3 regions of the Mesorhizobium sp. P2_C7 genome follow, and region 1 is predicted to be linked to each of the others. Evidence: predicted binding sites of a transcription regulator. Region 1 holds the regulator's gene; each other region holds the start of a gene.
What was found. The regulator LexA, encoded in region 1, represses DNA repair genes until DNA is damaged. The targets are predictions, from matches to a motif close to TGTTCNNNNTGTGTTCNG.
Positions count from the first base shown of each region.

Region 2: a site for LexA is predicted at 3,674-3,691, ahead of AC1D2G_RS28575 (ATP-dependent helicase). Genes of this name have one in related genera too.
Region 3: a site for LexA is predicted at 2,753-2,770, ahead of dinB (DNA polymerase IV). Genes of this name have one in related genera too.

Region 1 is NZ_JBFUDW010000008.1:54,066-59,737, forward strand. It holds gene kynU (kynureninase) at 1-240, opposite strand, end outside; gene AC1D2G_RS18005 (GntR family transcriptional regulator) at 403-1,140, shown strand; gene lexA (transcriptional repressor LexA) at 1,512-2,249, shown strand; gene AC1D2G_RS18015 (ComEC/Rec2 family competence protein) at 2,243-4,705, opposite strand; gene gltX (glutamate--tRNA ligase) at 4,808-5,672, shown strand, end outside.
Region 2 is NZ_JBFUDW010000017.1:34,747-40,418, reverse strand. It holds gene AC1D2G_RS28595 (diaminopropionate ammonia-lyase) at 1-89, shown strand, start outside; gene AC1D2G_RS28590 (allantoate amidohydrolase) at 86-1,312, shown strand; gene AC1D2G_RS28585 (M20 aminoacylase family protein) at 1,332-2,504, shown strand; partial or broken gene AC1D2G_RS28580 (agmatinase family protein) at 2,613-3,409, shown strand; gene AC1D2G_RS28575 (ATP-dependent helicase) at 3,896-5,672, shown strand, end outside.
Region 3 is NZ_JBFUDW010000003.1:75,189-80,860, forward strand. It holds gene AC1D2G_RS08030 (FGGY-family carbohydrate kinase) at 1-385, shown strand, start outside; gene AC1D2G_RS08035 (excalibur calcium-binding domain-containing protein) at 701-976, shown strand; gene AC1D2G_RS08040 (hypothetical protein) at 1,004-1,345, opposite strand; gene dinB (DNA polymerase IV) at 1,474-2,721, opposite strand; gene AC1D2G_RS08050 (DUF899 domain-containing protein) at 2,931-3,644, shown strand; gene AC1D2G_RS08055 (winged helix-turn-helix transcriptional regulator) at 3,696-4,118, opposite strand; gene AC1D2G_RS08060 (dihydrofolate reductase family protein) at 4,230-4,817, shown strand; gene AC1D2G_RS08065 (SDR family oxidoreductase) at 4,946-5,672, shown strand, end outside.

The DNA of each region.
Region 1 (5,672 bases):
GCCGAGTTCGACCGGCATGTCGAACCAGCCGGCGGTGTTCCAGGCACGGATGAGATCCTGCGCCCATTCCTGTGTCGCGGCCTTGTTCAGTTCGTCGAAGACGGCGGGTGAAGCCGCGCCAAGCGAATTGCCGTCGAGGTAGATCACCCCTTGCGGCAAGACGAAACGATCGCGCATGGCGCGCAGCGGGTCCGCGGCGTCCATCGCCTCGATTGCAGCGAGATCGGGAGTTGCATTCATGGTCGACTATCCCCGCGCATGGGCGTGCTCAGATGAACATATCAGGTGAAACCGTTGGCGATCATGGGCAGTCCCTTGGGTGTTGTCAAACATTATATATAATTTACGCAATGGAAGGATTTCATATATAATCACCCGACCAATTGGTACGGATGGTCGGCAATGCTGGACGACGAGCACTTCTCGAAGACAGAAGCAGCCTACAAGCTGCTGCGCCGCGATATCCTCACCACCCGTCTGAAGCCCGGCGCGCCGCTCAAGCTCAGCGCGTTGCGCAACAGCTACGGCATCGGCTGGACACCGCTGCGCGAGGCACTCTCGCGGTTGGAGGCCGAGCGCCTGGTGACCGCCATCAGCAATCGCGGCTTTGCCGTCGCCGCGGTCTCGCGCAACGAGTTGGAAGATCTGTCACGCGCCAGGTTGGTGGTTGAACTGCCTCTGCTCCAGGAATCGATCGAGAAAGGCGGCCGTGAATGGGAGGACGCCGTCGTTGCCGCCCATTACAGGCTGTCGCGCAGCAGGACCGCGGTCGACGACCCGTCCGACGAAGTGGTCGACGAATGGGATGAAAAGCACGAGGCTTTCCACGCGGCACTGCTCAGCGCGGCGGCGTCCCCCTGGCTGCTGGCCTTCCACTCCACGATCGCGGATCAGTTGCGTCGCCATCACCGCTTTCTTGGCCTGGCGCCAACCTTGCGGGCGGCCGCCGGTCTCCAGCATGGCTACGAAGAGGCCATGGAGGCGCTGCGCCAGGCCGTCGCGATCGAACATCATACCGCGCTCATGGAAGCGGCGCTGGATCGCGACATCGAGCGCGCGAAAACCCTGATGGTTGCCCACATCGGCTACACGCTGCATGTCTATGTCCATGCCGGCGACGGCAGCACAAACAAGCGGTAATGCGACGAGGAACAAGGCAAGGCCGATACCGGCAATTCCTCCGCCAAAGTTGGCATTTTGGCTCCCTTTCGTTCACGGGAGCCACGACCGGTGAAGTGAACCGAGCCCGCTTGTCGAGCTCCAGCGTTAGCCGAGGCCAAGCCCGACACAGGGTGGGCCACAGGCCATTAACCATAGCAATTTCAATCCAACCAAGCGCTCGGCGGTGGCAGGCATGCGTCGATCGCGACCCACTGCCGGGGCGCCGAATAATTTCAGCCGCCTTAACAAGTTCATTAAACTTTAAACGGTTGCGGAACACAACTGGAACAGATAGTGTTTGTTCTGGGTTTGTTTTTCCGATTCTGGTTTTGGGTATCCTGGGGGCTGCCATGCTGACGCGCAAACAACACGAACTGCTGATGTTCATTCATGAACGGCTCAAGGAAAGCGGCATTCCGCCATCCTTCGACGAGATGAAGGAAGCGCTCGACCTTGCCTCCAAATCCGGCATACACCGGCTGATCACGGCGCTGGAGGAGCGCGGCTTCATTCGCCGCCTGCCCAATCGGGCGCGCGCGTTGGAAGTGCTGCGGTTACCGGATTCGATCGCGCCAGGCCTCAACGCGGCAAAGAAGTTCTCGCCAAGCGTCATCCAGGGCAGCCTCGGTCAAGGCGGCCTTGGCCGGCAACTCAAGCCGGCGTCTTCGCGGATGCCTTCGGCCGGCAATGACGACGACGTGGTTTCCGCCGTGTCGATCCCGGTCATGGGACGCATCGCGGCCGGTGTGCCGATCGACGCCATCCAGCACCAGACGCATTCGATCTCGGTGCCGCCGGACATGATCATGGGCGGCGAACACTATGCCCTGGAGGTCAAGGGCGACTCGATGATCGAGGCCGGCATCTTCGACGGCGATACCGTCATCATCCGCAATGCCGATACAGCCAGCCCGGGTGAGATCATCGTGGCGCTGGTGGATGAAGAGGAAGCGACGCTGAAGCGGTTCCGCCGCAAGGGTGCCTCGATTGCTCTCGAAGCCGCCAACCCGGCCTATGAAACCCGCATTTTCGGACCGGACAGGGTCAAGGTGCAAGGCAAGCTCGTCGGGCTGATCAGGCGCTACTGAGCAGGGCTTGCGACCGGCTTTTCGGGTTTGCGGTAGGGTGGCAGGCCCCTCGCCTCGCGCGAAAACTTGCGCTGCGTGTGCCAGGGCCGGTTTGGGCTGTCCACCGCGAAGCTGATCGTCGCAGGCGTGGTCGCCGATTGGCGATCGAAGAAGACGGCCGCGCTACCCTTGCGAGCCAGTTGTCGCTTGGTGATGACGAGCACCAGCGGATTGTGACAGGGGTCATAGGCCGTGGCGTCATTGATGACGATCAGGTCGGCGAAGCCGCAGGCCGTCCAGGCGTCCTTTCGGTCTTCGACATGCGCGATGATCGCACCGGACGGATGCTTGGCGAGACAAACGCCCGATGTGCAATAGAAAGGCGCGCCCGACGGCAGTTCGGCGGCATCGGCTATCTCGAATTGCCCGTCTCCTTTGCTGAACACCTCCGGCATGACGATGGTTTCGGATGTCAGCGCGCGTTTCCAGTTGTCGACCGTGAATTCGTTCGGGCGTGCCCGGCTGACGGCGAGTTCGCCACCCCCGATCGGCAGCGCAACCAGCCGGGCGTCCTCCGAGATCAGCACGTCCGGTGCGCGCGTGTCCGAGACGGTCAACAGGCCGGCAAGCGCGAACGGAAGGGCTGCGAGCCGCAGCCATGTCGTGGCCATCGTTGCAATGACCAAGGCAATCGCCACCAGCAGGACGGACTGCTGCGAAATCAACCCGACCGCGTCGACCGGCGAGCGCTCGGAAATCCATCCGGACATGGCGATCATCACCGTCAGGCCTTTGCCCATCACGTAAAGAAAGGGGCCATCGGCGCCAAAGGGCATCGCCAGCGCACTGAGGACGGCGAAAGGCATCACAACCAGCGAGACGATTGGCATGATGGCCAGATTGGCGAACAGACTGAGCGGCGACACCCGCTGAAAATGCCAGATGGCAAACAGCGCCGTGGCAGAGCCGGCAATGATGGAGGTCATGGCAAGGCCGCCCATCGCCAACAGGAATTTTCTGGTGAGAAAGCCAGGCAGAGATCGCCGTGGCGGCGGCGGTTTCGTTTTCGCCGCACGATGATCAGACCAGCCGGCATAGGCACCGACCAGCGCCGCGGTCGCCGCGAACGACATCTGGAAACTTGGGCCGACCACTTCATGCGGCGACACCAAAATGACCGCGATCGCCGAGACCGCCAGGTTGCGCATGGTCAGCGCCGCCCGATCGAACAGCACGGCAATCAGCATCACCGCCAGCATGATGAAGCTGCGCTCTGCGGCAACGACGACGCCTGAGATGACAAGATAGGCGGCGATCGAGAAAAGGGCGGCGGCCGCGGCGTATTTCTTGACGGGCCGGCGCGCGGAAAAGTCCGGAAACAGGGCAAAGGCGCTGCGCATCAGCATCATGATGGTGCCTGCGACCAGCGCCATGTGCAGCCCTGAAATGGAGATGACGTGGTAGATGCCGGTGCGCCGCATCGCTTCGTTGATCTCATCGGGAATGCCGGCGCGCACGCCGACGATCAGCGCCGCCGCGATCTCGCCTTCGGCGCCACCGACACTGCCCCTGATATGGTCGGCGATGGCTTCGCGGGCATTTTCTATCCCCGAGGCAAGGCGGGCCGATGGCGGCATGTCGTCGTCATTGCCGGCGACAAGCTTTGGATTGCCGAGGAAAAACCCGCTGCCGCCGATGCCGGCGAAATAGCTGTCGAAGGAGAAGTCGTAGCTGTCCGGCCGCACCGGGCCGGTGGGCGGCAACAGCTTGGCGTAGCCGGTGACCAGCGAGCCTGCGGTTATCTCTGCCGGGATCTTTCGTGCCGAAAGCCGAACCCGCTCCGGCGCATACCGCAATTTCGGCCTGGCTGTCGACGTCACGTCGATGGTCAGCCGGATGCGGCCGGACTCCATTCGGTCAAGCGAGACGACGCGGCCGGTCACTTGAGCCGAGATTTCCGAACCCAGCAACTGCGTTCCCGCCCGCCATGTCTCGACCTTGCCGGCGAGCAGGCCGAGCGTGCACAGCACCGCAGCCATGAAACAAAGATGGGCTTTCGGCCTGGAACGCGAGACGAACGCGCAGAGCCCCGTCAGAACGACGACCGCGACAGGCTTCGCAAAATCAGGTTCCACCGTCAGCGAAAAATAGCCGATCGCTCCGATCGCCAGACAGACCGGCACCAGCAGGAAGGCTACGCCTCGATCAAGCTCCAGGCCCGCTGCCGTGGCCACGCTGTGCCGCAGCCGAGGCAGCGATATCCGGCCGAGTTGCCGGCGCACGCGCACGATCCTGCCAACTTCGGCAACAGGAGCGGGGGCGGAGACATCCGCTTGCAACGGCGGGTTGCCGGGGTCCGGCGCGAGAGGTGATGGCAGCGGTAACGCAGCCGGCAGCGGCGTCGCAAACAGGGACCGTTCGCTGACGCCAATAGCGGCGTCCTCGCCCTGATCCGAGCCCCGGCCCCGTCCAGCCATCGGGTCTGCCCCTTGCGCCCTCGACACCCTATGCTACATGAACGCGCAACGCGCGAAAGTCCGCGCAACCACACCCCGCTTCAGATGGTTTCCGAGAGTTTCATGTCCGACAAGGTCGTCACCCGTTTTGCCCCCTCGCCCACCGGTTACCTGCACATAGGCGGCGCGCGCACGGCGCTGTTCAACTGGCTGTACGCAAAGCACACTGACGGCACGATGCTGCTGCGCATCGAGGACACCGATCGCGAGCGCTCCAACGATGCCGCGACCGCAGCCATTCTCGACGGGCTTTCCTGGCTCGGCCTCTCCTGGGATGGCGAGGCCGTCTCGCAGTTCGAGCGCGCGCCGCGTCATCGCGAGGTGGCCGAGGAGCTCGTGCGCATGGGCAAGGCCTATTACAGCTACGAGACGCCTGCTGAGCTCGAGGCGATGCGCGAGGCAGCACGCGCCAAGGGCCTGCCGCCCCGCTATGACGGCCGCTGGCGTGACCGGGACCCCTCCGAGGCGCCCGCAGGCGCCAAGGGCGCCATCCGCATCAAGGCGCCGACCGCGGGCGAGACGGTGGTGCACGACCGTGTCCAGGGCGAGGTGCGCTTCCCCAACAAGGATCTCGACGACTTCATCATCCTGCGTTCGGACGGCAACCCGACTTATATGCATGCCGTCGTCGTCGACGACCACGACATGGGCGTCACCCACATCATCCGTGGCGACGACCATTTGACCAATGCCGCCCGCCAGACGGTGATCTACGACGCCATGGGCTGGGACGTGCCGTCCATGTCGCATATCCCGCTGATCCACGGCGCCGATGGCGCCAAGCTGTCGAAGCGGCACGGCGCGCTCGGCGTCGAGGCCTATCGCGCCATGGGCTACCTGCCGGAGGCGTTGCTGAACTACCTGGCGCGCCTCGGCTGGAGCCACGGTGACGACGAGATCATGTCGATCAAGGACATGATCTCCTGGT
Region 2 (5,672 bases), on a different contig from region 1:
CCACCGACCCGCATCGCTATGTCGAACTGGTCGGCATGAGCCCGGCCGATGTGCTGGCCGGCAAGATGCTTGCGGGAGCAGATTTGTGATCGCGGTCGACGCGCAGCGCCTGGTTGGCCGTATCGGCGAACTCGGCGCCGTCGGTCGTGACAGTGAGGGCAGGCTGATCCGATTGGCTGCCTCCGACACCGACAGGCTGGGCCGCGACCTCTTCGTTGGCTGGCTGCGGCAGGCCGGGCTCGATGTCGCCATCGACCGGGTCGGCAACATTTTCGGCATCTGGCAAAGCCCGGACAATGCCGGGCAGGCGCCACTGCTCATCGGCTCGCATATCGACACGGTCATCGATGCCGGCATCTATGACGGCTGCTACGGCGTGCTTGCCGGGCTGGAGGTGATCGAGACCCTCAAGGCATCGGGTTTTTCGCCGTCGCGCCCGGTCGCGGTTGCCGCTTTCACCAACGAGGAGGGCGTGCGCTATACCCCCGACATGATGGGTTCGCTAGTGCATGCCGGCGGCATCGGTTTCGAGACGGTGCTGGCGGCTGTCGGCACCGACGGCAGCGTGCTGGGGCAAGAGCTTGCCCGCATCGGCTATGCCGGCGACAAGGAGCCCGGCTTCCTCAAGCCGCACGCCTATCTCGAGCTGCATATCGAGCAGGGGCCGGTGCTGGAGCGCGAAGGCGTGCCGATTGGCGCGGTGGCGAATCTGCAGGGCATCTCCTGGCAACGCATCACCATCGACGGCGTCGCCAACCATGCCGGCACCACGCCGATGTCGATGCGCAGCGACGCCGGCTATGCCGCCGCGCGGGTCATCACCTTCCTGCACGATAGGGCCAAGGCCTCGAACACGCCGACGGTCGCCACCGTCGGCACGATGCGCTTCGAGCCGAATGCCATCAACGTGATTCCCTCCCAGGCCGTCTTCACCGTCGATCTGCGCGACCCCGATGAGCAGCGCCTGCAGGCGGAGGAGGCGGCACTTGCTGTCTGTCTCGAACAGCTTGCCGACACCGAAGGCGTGACGATCTCGGTCGAGCGGCTGGCCCGCTTCGAGCCGGTGATCTTCGACATCCGCATTGTCGAACTGATCGAGGCTGCCGCGAAAAACCGCGGCCTCGGCGTCAAACGCATGACGTCAGGCGCCGGCCACGATGCACAGATGATGGCGCGTATCGTGCCGGCAGCGATGATCTTCGTGCCGAGCGCCGGCGGCATCAGCCACAATCCGCGCGAGCACACCGAGGATGCCGAGCTTGTTGCCGGCGCCAACATCCTGCTTGATGTGCTCACAGAACTTGTGAAGTAGGTCAGGGGGGACAGACGAAATGTCCGAATTCGATCGTGACGCGCTGAAGCAGGAGATGATTGTCTGGCGGCGTGATCTGCACGCACATCCGGAGTTCGGCTTCGAGGAAAGGCGCACCGCGGCTTTCGTTGCTGCCAAGCTGCGCGAATTCGGCCTCGATGACGTCACTGAGGGCGTCGGCGGCACCGGCGTCGTCGGCACGCTGAAACGCGGCAGCGGCAACCGGGCGATTGCGCTAAGGGCCGACATGGATGCCTTGCGCATCACCGAGCAATCCGCCGCGCCCTACCGTTCCGGCAATCCCGGCATCATGCATGCCTGCGGCCATGACGGCCACACCACGATGCTGCTCGGCGCGGCAAAGCTGCTGGCCGCCGAGGGCGGTTTCGACGGCACCGTGCGCTTCGTCTTTCAGCCGGCCGAGGAATGGGGCAAAGGGGCATTGGCCATGCTCGCCGATGGCCTGATGCAGCGCTTTCCCTTTGACGAAATCTTTGGCCTCCACAACATGCCCGGCCTGCCCATCGGACATTTCGAGACCCGCGCCGGCCCGATCATGTCGGCAGAAGACAATTTCGAGATCGTGTTGAAAGGGCTCGGCGGCCATGCCGCGCGGCCGCATTCGGGGAACGAAACGCTGGTCGCCGCCTGCGCGCTGGTCACCAATCTGCAGACCATCGTCTCGCGCCGACTGAGCCCGGCCGACATATCGGTGGTTTCGGTGACCGAGCTGATCACCGACGGCACCCGCAACGCACTGCCCGGTCTTGCCCGCATTCTCGGCGATGCGCGCAGCTTCCGCCCCGAGGTCAGCGCCGAAATCGAGCGGCAGATGCGCGTCATCGCCGAGGGCACCGCAGCCGCCTACAATGTTACCGCCGAGGTCAACTACACCCGCGAATTCGTGCCGCTAGGCAATGATGCCGAACTGGTCGATGCGGCGTTTGCTGCCGCGAGAAGCGTTTTCGAGCCCGGCAACATCGCCGTCGCCCGCGAGCCGATGACCGGCTCGGAGGACTTCGCCCGCTTCCTCGACCATGTGCCGGGCTGTTTCGTCTTCCTCGGCAATGGCGAGACGTCGGCGCCGCTGCACAATTCGAGCTACGACTTCAACGATGACGGGTTGCCGTTCGGCACCAATTTCCATGTCGCCATGGCCAGGCAAAGGCTGGGCGGCGAAGCCGGGAGTTGATTGCGTTTTGATTGCCGGGGCGCGCCCGCCGCTGGCCCAAACACCATCGCTATCGCCAGCCAGCTCCCGCGCTTACTGAAATTCCCTGCTGACGGAGATCGGACGCCGATGACCAGGATTTCGCTGCTGGGAATTCCCCACGACGACAACTCGTCTTTCTTCAAGGGCCCGGCGCAAGCACCTGCCCATATCCGTCCCGAATTGTTCTCCGATGCCTACAGCATGTGGAGCGAAACCGGTTTTGATCTGACCGACAGGCTTGTCGATCATGGCGACATCGGCTTCGACACCGCCACCGATCCATGGGACCTGATCGAAGGTGAGGTTGGGCGCGTGCTGGAGCTGGGCGATCCTCTGATCTGCCTCGGCGGCGACCACGCCATTTCCTGGCCGATACTGCGCGCGGTGCGCCGCCGACATCCCAGCCTGACCATTCTGCACATCGACGCGCATCCCGATATGTACGATGCCTATCAGGGCAATCCGCGCTCCCACACCTCGCCCTTTGCCCGCATCATGGAAGAGCGGCTTGCCGACCGCCTCATCCAGGTCGGCCTGCGGACCGTCAACGACCATCATCGCGACCAGTTCAAGCGGTTCGGTGTCGAGGTGATCGAGGCGGCGCGGTTTGGCGACGATCTGCGGCTCGATCTCAAGACGCCGGTCTACATCTCGATGGACCTCGACGGGCTCGACCCCGCCTTTGCGCCAGGCGTTTCGCATCGCGAACCCGGCGGTCTGACCACCGTCAGGTCATCAGCCTGATTCAATCGGTCAACCAGCCGATCGTGGCGGCTGATATCGTTGAACTAAACCCGCCTCGCGACATCGCCAATCTGACCGCCACCGTGGCGGCAAAACTGCTCAAGGAAATTGCCGGGATGATGGTCAAGACACGACTGTGACGGGCCGGCGACGTGCAGGTCGGTGAGGGGTACGTGTTTGACGAAGACAATCACCCGGTGACGCAGGGGCAAGACTCAGCTAGCCTGTCACTTGCGGCGGACCTGATTTATCCGCTTGGCCGGCGCTTCATTCTTCCTCCCAAGCGGCGCCGGCCTTCTTCCCAAGAAGCCCCATTCGCGGTGCCCCGATCTCCTACTATGCGGTCAAGACGGTCGCCAGGGGAACCAAATTCCGTTTCCTCGGTTGGTCCTGCTCCAATGGAGTGTTGCAACCATGTTCCGTCTGCTTGGTGGAGGACGTGCCCGATACGGTCGACCCGCTGCTGTTGCCGCCATCGCAACACGATCGTGAGGCTTTGCGCCGCCAGTCGGCTGCGATGGGGATCGATCCCCAGCGCTAGCCACGGCTGTCACGCTTCGGCTGCAGGGCAGGCTGACATTCTCGCATCAGCGTTGCGAACAAAGCAGAACGATGCTTGATGGGGGATGAACCTCGCCACCTCTGATTCGATTTTTCGGGAACCGACCGTCCAGCCTGCCTATCTCGCCCGGCTGAACGACGCCCAGCGTCTGGCCGTCGAGCATGGCGACGGCAGGATTGCCGGACCGCTGCTGGTCATTGCCGGCGCCGGTTCAGGCAAGACCAACACGCTGGCGCATCGCGTCGCCCATCTGATCGTCAAGGGGGCCGACCCGCGCCGCATCCTGCTGATGACCTTTTCGCGCCGCGCCGCGTCCGAAATGGCCAGGCGCGTCGAGCGCATCGCCGGCGAGGTGCTCGGCCGCGACGCCGCGGTGATCACCGACGCTCTGACCTGGGCCGGCACCTTTCACGGTATCGGCGCCCGGCTGCTGCGCGACTATGCGCATGAGATTGGCCTCGATCCGGCCTTCACCATCCACGATCGCGAGGATTCCGCCGACCTGATGAATCTGATCCGGCATGAGCTGGGGTTCTCGAAGACGGAAGCGCGCTTTCCGACCAAGGGCACCTGCCTTGCCATCTATTCGCGTGCCGTCAACGCGCAGGCGCCGCTGGGCGAAGTGCTGGGGTCCGCCTTTCCCTGGTGCGCCGGCTGGGCCGAGCAGCTGAAGCAATTGTTCGCCGGATATGTCGAGGCCAAGCAGGCGCAGAACGTGCTCGATTACGACGACCTGCTGCTCTACTGGGCGCAGATGGCGGCCGAGCCTGAAATAGCCGCGCATCTGGGTGGGCGTTTCGACCATGTGCTGGTCGACGAATACCAGGATACCAACCGGCTGCAGGCCTCGATCCTGATGGCGCTCAAACCCGACGGCGCCGGGCTGACGGTGGTCGGCGACGATGCGCAGTCGATCTATTCGTTCCGTGCCGCCGAGGTGCGCAACATCCTCGATTTTCCCAAGCAGTTCGCGCAGGCCGCCGACGTGGTGATGCTGGAGCGCAATTATCGCTCGACCGAGACCATCCTGGCCGCCGCCAATGCGGTGATCGGCGAGGCCTCGGAGCGCTTTACCAAGAACCTTTGGTCGGAGCGCAAATCCACCGACAAGCCAAGGCTGGTGAGCGTGCGCGATGAGGTCGAGCAGGCCAATTTCGTCTGCGATACCATTCTGGCCGAGCGAGAAGCTGGCACGGCGCTGAAATCGCAGGCGGTGCTGTTTCGCGCCTCGCATCACAGCGGCCCGCTGGAGATCGAGCTGACCCGGCGCAACATTCCCTTCGTCAAGTTCGGCGGCCTGAAGTTCCTCGATGCTGCTCACGTCAAGGATGTGCTTGCGGTGCTGCGCTTTGCCGAAAACCCGCGCGACCGCGTCGCCGGCTTCCGCGTGCTGCAGCTGATGCCGGGCATCGGCCCTTCGGTCGCGGCGCAGATCGTCGAGACGATGACGACGGCGCTGGACGAGGCGATGGGGTTGGCCGGCTGGCGCCCGCCGCAGCGCGCGGCCGATGACTGGCCGGGCTTCGTCGCGCTCTATTCCGGCCTGCGGGCCGGCGCCAAATGGCCGGCCGATCTCGAACAGGTCAGGCTCTGGTACGAGCCGCATCTGGAGCGCATCCACGAGGATGCGATCACGCGCCGGGCCGACATTTTGCAGCTCGAACAGATCGGCTCGGGCTATGCCTCACGCGAACGCTTCCTCACCGAGCTGACGCTCGATCCACCGGACGCCACCAGCGACCAGGCCGGGCCACCGCACCGTGACGAGGATTATCTGATCCTGTCGACCATCCATTCGGCCAAGGGCCAGGAATGGAAGAATGTCTTCGTGCTCAACACGG
Region 3 (5,672 bases), on a different contig from region 1:
CCTGGTCGGGCTGTATGTCGCCGGCGTCTGCGGGCTGGGCTACGGCGCGCGCCAGATCGTGCGGGCCGAGCATGAGAAGGGCATCCCTGTCGACACCATCGTCGTCAGCGGCGGCGCCGGGCAAAGCCCGCTGGTGCGCCAGCTGCTGGCCGACACGACAGGCATGGTGGTGGTGGCGTCGACCTCGCCGGAGCCGGTGCTGCTCGGCTCGGCGATGTTGGGCGCGGTCGCCGCCGGCTCCTACAAGGACCTGGTGACGGCCATGGCGGGCATGTCGGAACTCGGCGAGGTCTATCATCCCAACGCTTCGCTGGCCGGCTGGCACGCCAAGCGTTTCGCGGCGTTCGAGCTGTTGCAGCAGGCCGGCAAGGCGATCAGGGGCTGAGAGAGCTATTTCGAAATTCTACTCTTGCGGCCATGTGATGGCGTTTTCTGCGCTTCCGTTGCTCACGGACCAAATGTCCGCTGCCTACGGTTCTCGAAACCACCATCACATGACTCACCAGAGCGAATTTCGAAACAGTCTCGAAGGCCAGCGGCTCCGCCAATTCCCTGAACGCGTTGAACTCGGCCCGGTGTCGTTGCCACCACAGACGGCTCAAGATAACCTGTGTTGGGGTACGGAAACCGGGGCGTGCCAGGAATGCTTCTGCCATTCTTGCGTTGGCCTTCAGCTCATCGCCTGGGCAGGCTGAAATGGGTGGCTCTTTTCGCGCCGTTCATTCTGTTGTCCGGCTACATCGTCTATGGCTTTGTCGGCATCCAGATCGACTCGCCGCTCTCCGCTCTCAGGCACTTTGCTGCGTTCCCGAACTGCACAGCCGCCCGCGCCGTCGGCCTTGCCAACGCGCATAAAGGGCAGCCCGGCTATTGGCCGACACATGATGCCGACAAGGACGGAATTGCTTGCGAGTCTTGGGATGGCGGAAGCGCCAGCGGCGTCAGGGTGCATCGCTATTGGCGCACCGGCAGATAGCTCTCGCCTAGGCTGTCTGTCGTCGTCTCATTGAACAGACTGGATGAGCCATAGGAGAGCCAGAAGGTTGGCGAGCGACATGCCGGCCGGGCCGAAAGTTTTCATCCGATCATCGATCGTGGCGCCTATGATCGCATCCCCAGCCTGCACAAGGATCATTATCCAGGCGATGGCTTCAAGCCATTCCGTCGAACCCGTAAAAAACGGCACGGCGCTTGCGACCACCAAGGCCACGCTGCGTGCACAACCGTAGAAAGCTATTGTCCGGGCGTTGCCGGTTTCGTTCATGGCGGCAGCCAAGGAGAAACCGAGACTGACGACCGCGCTGAGAGCTGTGACTGACGCGCAAACGATGAAGGCTGTGAACATCGCATTCCATGGCTTGTGGCCGCTACACCTTACTCGAATAGCCAGGGCCTGAAATCAAGTCACTCTTTTGCTGCTACCAGTTACAACTTGCGCGGTCATATGCAGGGCACGATTGGCTTCGGCTACCCTCAGAGCTCCTTCTGCGCCAATTCCCTGAATTCGTCGGGTACGGAGCGTGCGGCCTCCAGCGCCACCGTGCCGTAGCCGACCGCCTGCTTGCCAAAGCGCTCGCGGATCTTGTCGATGGCGCGGTCGGCACCGAAGCGTGCCAGGCCTTTTTGGGTGCCCGGACGGCGCTTCTCATCGGCAAGGCCGAGCGGCAGTTCGAGTTGCAACTCGGCACTTTCCTCGAGATGCGAGACCGAGATCGCCAGCAGCGAGATCGTCTTCTCGTAAGGGTGGTCGGCAAGCGCGCCGCGCACCAGGTCGCCGGCGATCTCGGCCAGCATCGCGGTCGCCGCGATCGGCTGGTCAAGCGTGATCGAACGCGTGACGGCGCTGAGATCGGCAAAGCGCACGCGCACCGTCACCGTGCGGCCGGGCCTTGCCTTGGCGCGCAGCCGGCTGGCGACGCGGTCGGCCAGATGCAGCAAAGTGGGCACGATCACCCGCGCCACGGCAGGCTTTTGCCCAAGTGCCGATTGGGCGCCGGCCGAGTGCGCCCGGCGCTTCGTCTCCAGTTTGCGCGGGTCGCGGTTCCATGACAGCGCCGACAGCTTTTCGCCGGCGGCGGGACCGAGCAGCCGCGTCAGCGCGCCGCTGTGTGTCCTGGCCAACTGGCCGATGGTCTCGATGCCGATTTCGGCCAGCCGCGCCTTCGTCGCCGGGCCGACGCCCCACATCAGCCCGACCGGCAGGTCGTGCAGGAAGGCGATCTCGGTGCCTGGGTCGACCACCACCAGCCCGTCGGGCTTGGCGACCTGCGAGGCGATCTTGGCCAGATGCTTGGTGCGCGCCACGCCGATCGAGATCGGCAGGCCGAGCTCGGCCCGGACGCGGCGGCGGATGGTCGTGGCGATCTCTTGCGGGGATCCGAACAGGTGTGTGCAGCCCGCGACATCGGCAAAGGCTTCGTCGATGGAGATGCGCTCGACCACGGGTGTGAAGTCGTCGAGCACCTTGATCGCCGCGTCGCCCAGGCGCTGGTAGTCGCTGAAATTGCCGCCGACGAAGATCAGCTGCGGGCAGAGCTCGCGCGCCTTGCGTCCCGGCATGCCGCCGCGCACGCCGAAGGCGCGCGCCTGGTAGGAGGCGGCAAGCACGACGCCGCCGCCGACCGCAATTGGTTTGCCGCGCAGCGACGGATCGAGCAACTGCTCGACCGAAGCATAGAAGGCGTCGAGATCGGCATGCAGGATGGTGGCTGTCGTTTCCATCCCGACCGCACATCCGCAGTTGCTGATAGATTGGAACATATAGAGAACAAAGCGCGCACGACTGTCAAGCTGAATGTCGGCGTCCGGTGCTATCAGCCGCGTTCTTCAGCACAAATTGCTCAGGCGACGTCGGATCGCGGTTTTCGACAACGTCTTTAGGACAGGTAACGAGACCGTCAGCATACGCCAGAGTGCGGAAGGAGGACGACATGAACGACCACATCATCGCGCCTTACACGGATTGGTTTGAAGCGCACAAAGCGCATCTCGAGAAAGAAAAGGCGTTTACGCGCCAGCGTCAACAGCTCGCGGCGGACCGGCGGGCACTGCCGTGGCTGCGGATCGACAAGCCCTACGAGTTCGACACGACCCAGGGAAGGAAATCGTTGGCCGATCTCTTCAAGAACCGCAGCCAGTTGATCATTTATCACTTCATGTTTCCGCCCAATGCAGACTATCGGTGCACCGGCTGTTCATTCCTTTGCGACCACATCGACGCCGCCAACCAGCATCTGATGCATCACGACGTCTCCCTGGCCGTCTGCTCGCGCGCTCCTCTCGCCGAGCTACTGGACTTCAAGGCGCGGATGAATTGGCAGTTTGATTGGGTGTCGTCATTCGGAAGCGATTTCAATTTCGACTTCCAGGTATCGTTCACCGAGGACCAGATCAACTCGGGCAAGGTGTTATTCAATTTCGAGGAGGTCGCGATATCAGGCAGAGATCGCGGCGGTACAACCGTTTTCTATAAAGATGATGATGGCAAGATTCATTGCACTTTCCAGGTACGGGGCCGTGGTGGCGAGAACCTGATAGGGACCTATAGCTATCTCGACCTCACTCCCGTCGGCCGCAATGAAAATGGGCCGTCACATACGCTGGGTGATTGGGTCCGTCTTCACGATGAGTATGATGGTCGCTGATGGTCATTTTGTCGGCGCGAGGGATCGCCTGCCTTGGCAGAGCTTTTGCGATCATGTGTTCGCCAGATGCTCCGCCCGCAACGCCACCTTCATCTGGTCCAGTGCGGCCTCGCCGCCCGCCGCCAGATCATCGGCATTCCGGGCGAGCTTCTCGTCGGCCTTGCGGTGCTTGCTGCCCCAGGCGCCGAGCGTCGCCAGCACGGGCAACAGGTCGATGCCGGCCTCGGTCAGCCTATAGACCGTTTTCAGCCCGTGTGTCGGGTCGTCGCTGCGGGTGAGGATGCCTTCGTCCTGCAGCGTCTGCAGCCGCTCTGCCAGCGTGCGCGAGGAGATGCCTTCGTCGGACTGCAGGAATTCGCGAAAATGCTTTTTCCCGGCGAAGATCAGGTCGCGGATGATGAGCAGCGTCCAGCGGTCGCCGAGCAGTTCGAGCGACAGGTTGATCGGGCAGCCGGACTTTCCCTTGGTCGACATGTCTATGGTTCCATTTTTAAATCAATTTACTATTGACATCATTCTCCGCGGTGCGTCAAATGGTTCCAGAAGTAAATCATTCGTCAGTGTCGGACAAACCGGAGAATGACCATGAGAAAACTGATCCTGCAGATGCAGATGTCGGTCGACGGCTTTGTCGGCGCCGACGAGGATCATCACTGGCAGCTCTGGGAATGGGGCGACGACAGCGCCTGGGACGACGAGCTGAAGCGGGACTTCAACGCCGTCTTCGCCGGCGTCGACACCATCCTGCTCAGCCGCAAGATGGCCGAGGAGGGGTACCTGACCCATTGGGGCAATGCGGCGAAGAAATTTCCGGGCGATCCGTTCTATGCCTTTGCGCAGCGCATCGTCGAAGCACAAAAGGTGGTGCTGAGCGACAGGCTCAACGCCTCGCGGTGGGAGCGCACAACGGTGGCGAGCGGCGACCTGCCGCGCGAGGTCAAGGCGCTGAAGGCGGGCGAGGGCGGCAACATGGCCGTCTTCGGCGGCGCCGGTTTCGCCTCCTCACTCATCGCGGCCGGGCTGGTCGACGAGTTCCAGTTGTTCGTCAACCCGGCGGTGCTGGGCGCGGGACGGCGGATCTTCGACCAGGGCGGTTTCGAGACCCTGCGGCTGCTCGGCTCGAAAGCCTATGCCTGCGGGATGGTGGTCAACCGCTACGCGCCAGTGGCATGATCCGAGGCATGGCGGAGGCATCTCGCCGATAAAAATGTTTGGGCGGAATCCTTTGCCCGCGTCTCTTCGTCTTCAACGTGCGGTCGCCAGAGGGCGGGCGCATCAATCCTGAACGGAGAGACAAGACCATGATCCTGGTGACAGGCGCCACGGGCCTGAACGGCAAGGCGATCGTGCGCGAGTTCGCACGGCAGAAGCATGAGGTGAGGGCGCTGGTGAGGGACCCGCCCCGGGCCTCGGCAGCGGGGCTCGACGAGCTTGCCGGGATACAACTGATCGAGGGCGATATGCGCCGGCATGAAACGCTGGGCGCTGCACTCGACGGCATCGACCGCGTGCTGATGATTTCGACCGCCGCCGAGGACATGACGGAAACGCAGTGCCGCTTCATCGACACCTGCAAGCAGGCCGGTATCGCCCATGTGGTGAAGTTTTCCGGCGCGGAATCCAACGTCGGCTATGACGCGACGAAATTCCGCTTCACGCGGATGCATGAGGAGATCGAGCGCTATCTGGAAGGGGCAGGCTTGGCGTGGACGCATCTACGCCCCAGCCAGTTCATGCAGGTCTATCTGCGCGACGCGCCAACCATTGCCGCCGAGGGCGTTTTTCGTCTCGCACTCGGCGACACCGAACTGTCGCCGGTCGATGTCGAAGACATCGCCAAGGTGGCCTTCCGGCTGCTGCGCGATGGCGGCCACGCGGGCGAGAGCCTCGACATGACCGGGCCCGAGGCGCTGACGATGTGCGATGTCGCGGCGCGGATATCGCAAGCGATTGGCAAGTCGGTTCGCTATGTCAATGTGAGCCCTGAAGTGCGGCGCCGCAATCTGCTGGCCGGCGGCGTTCCAACCG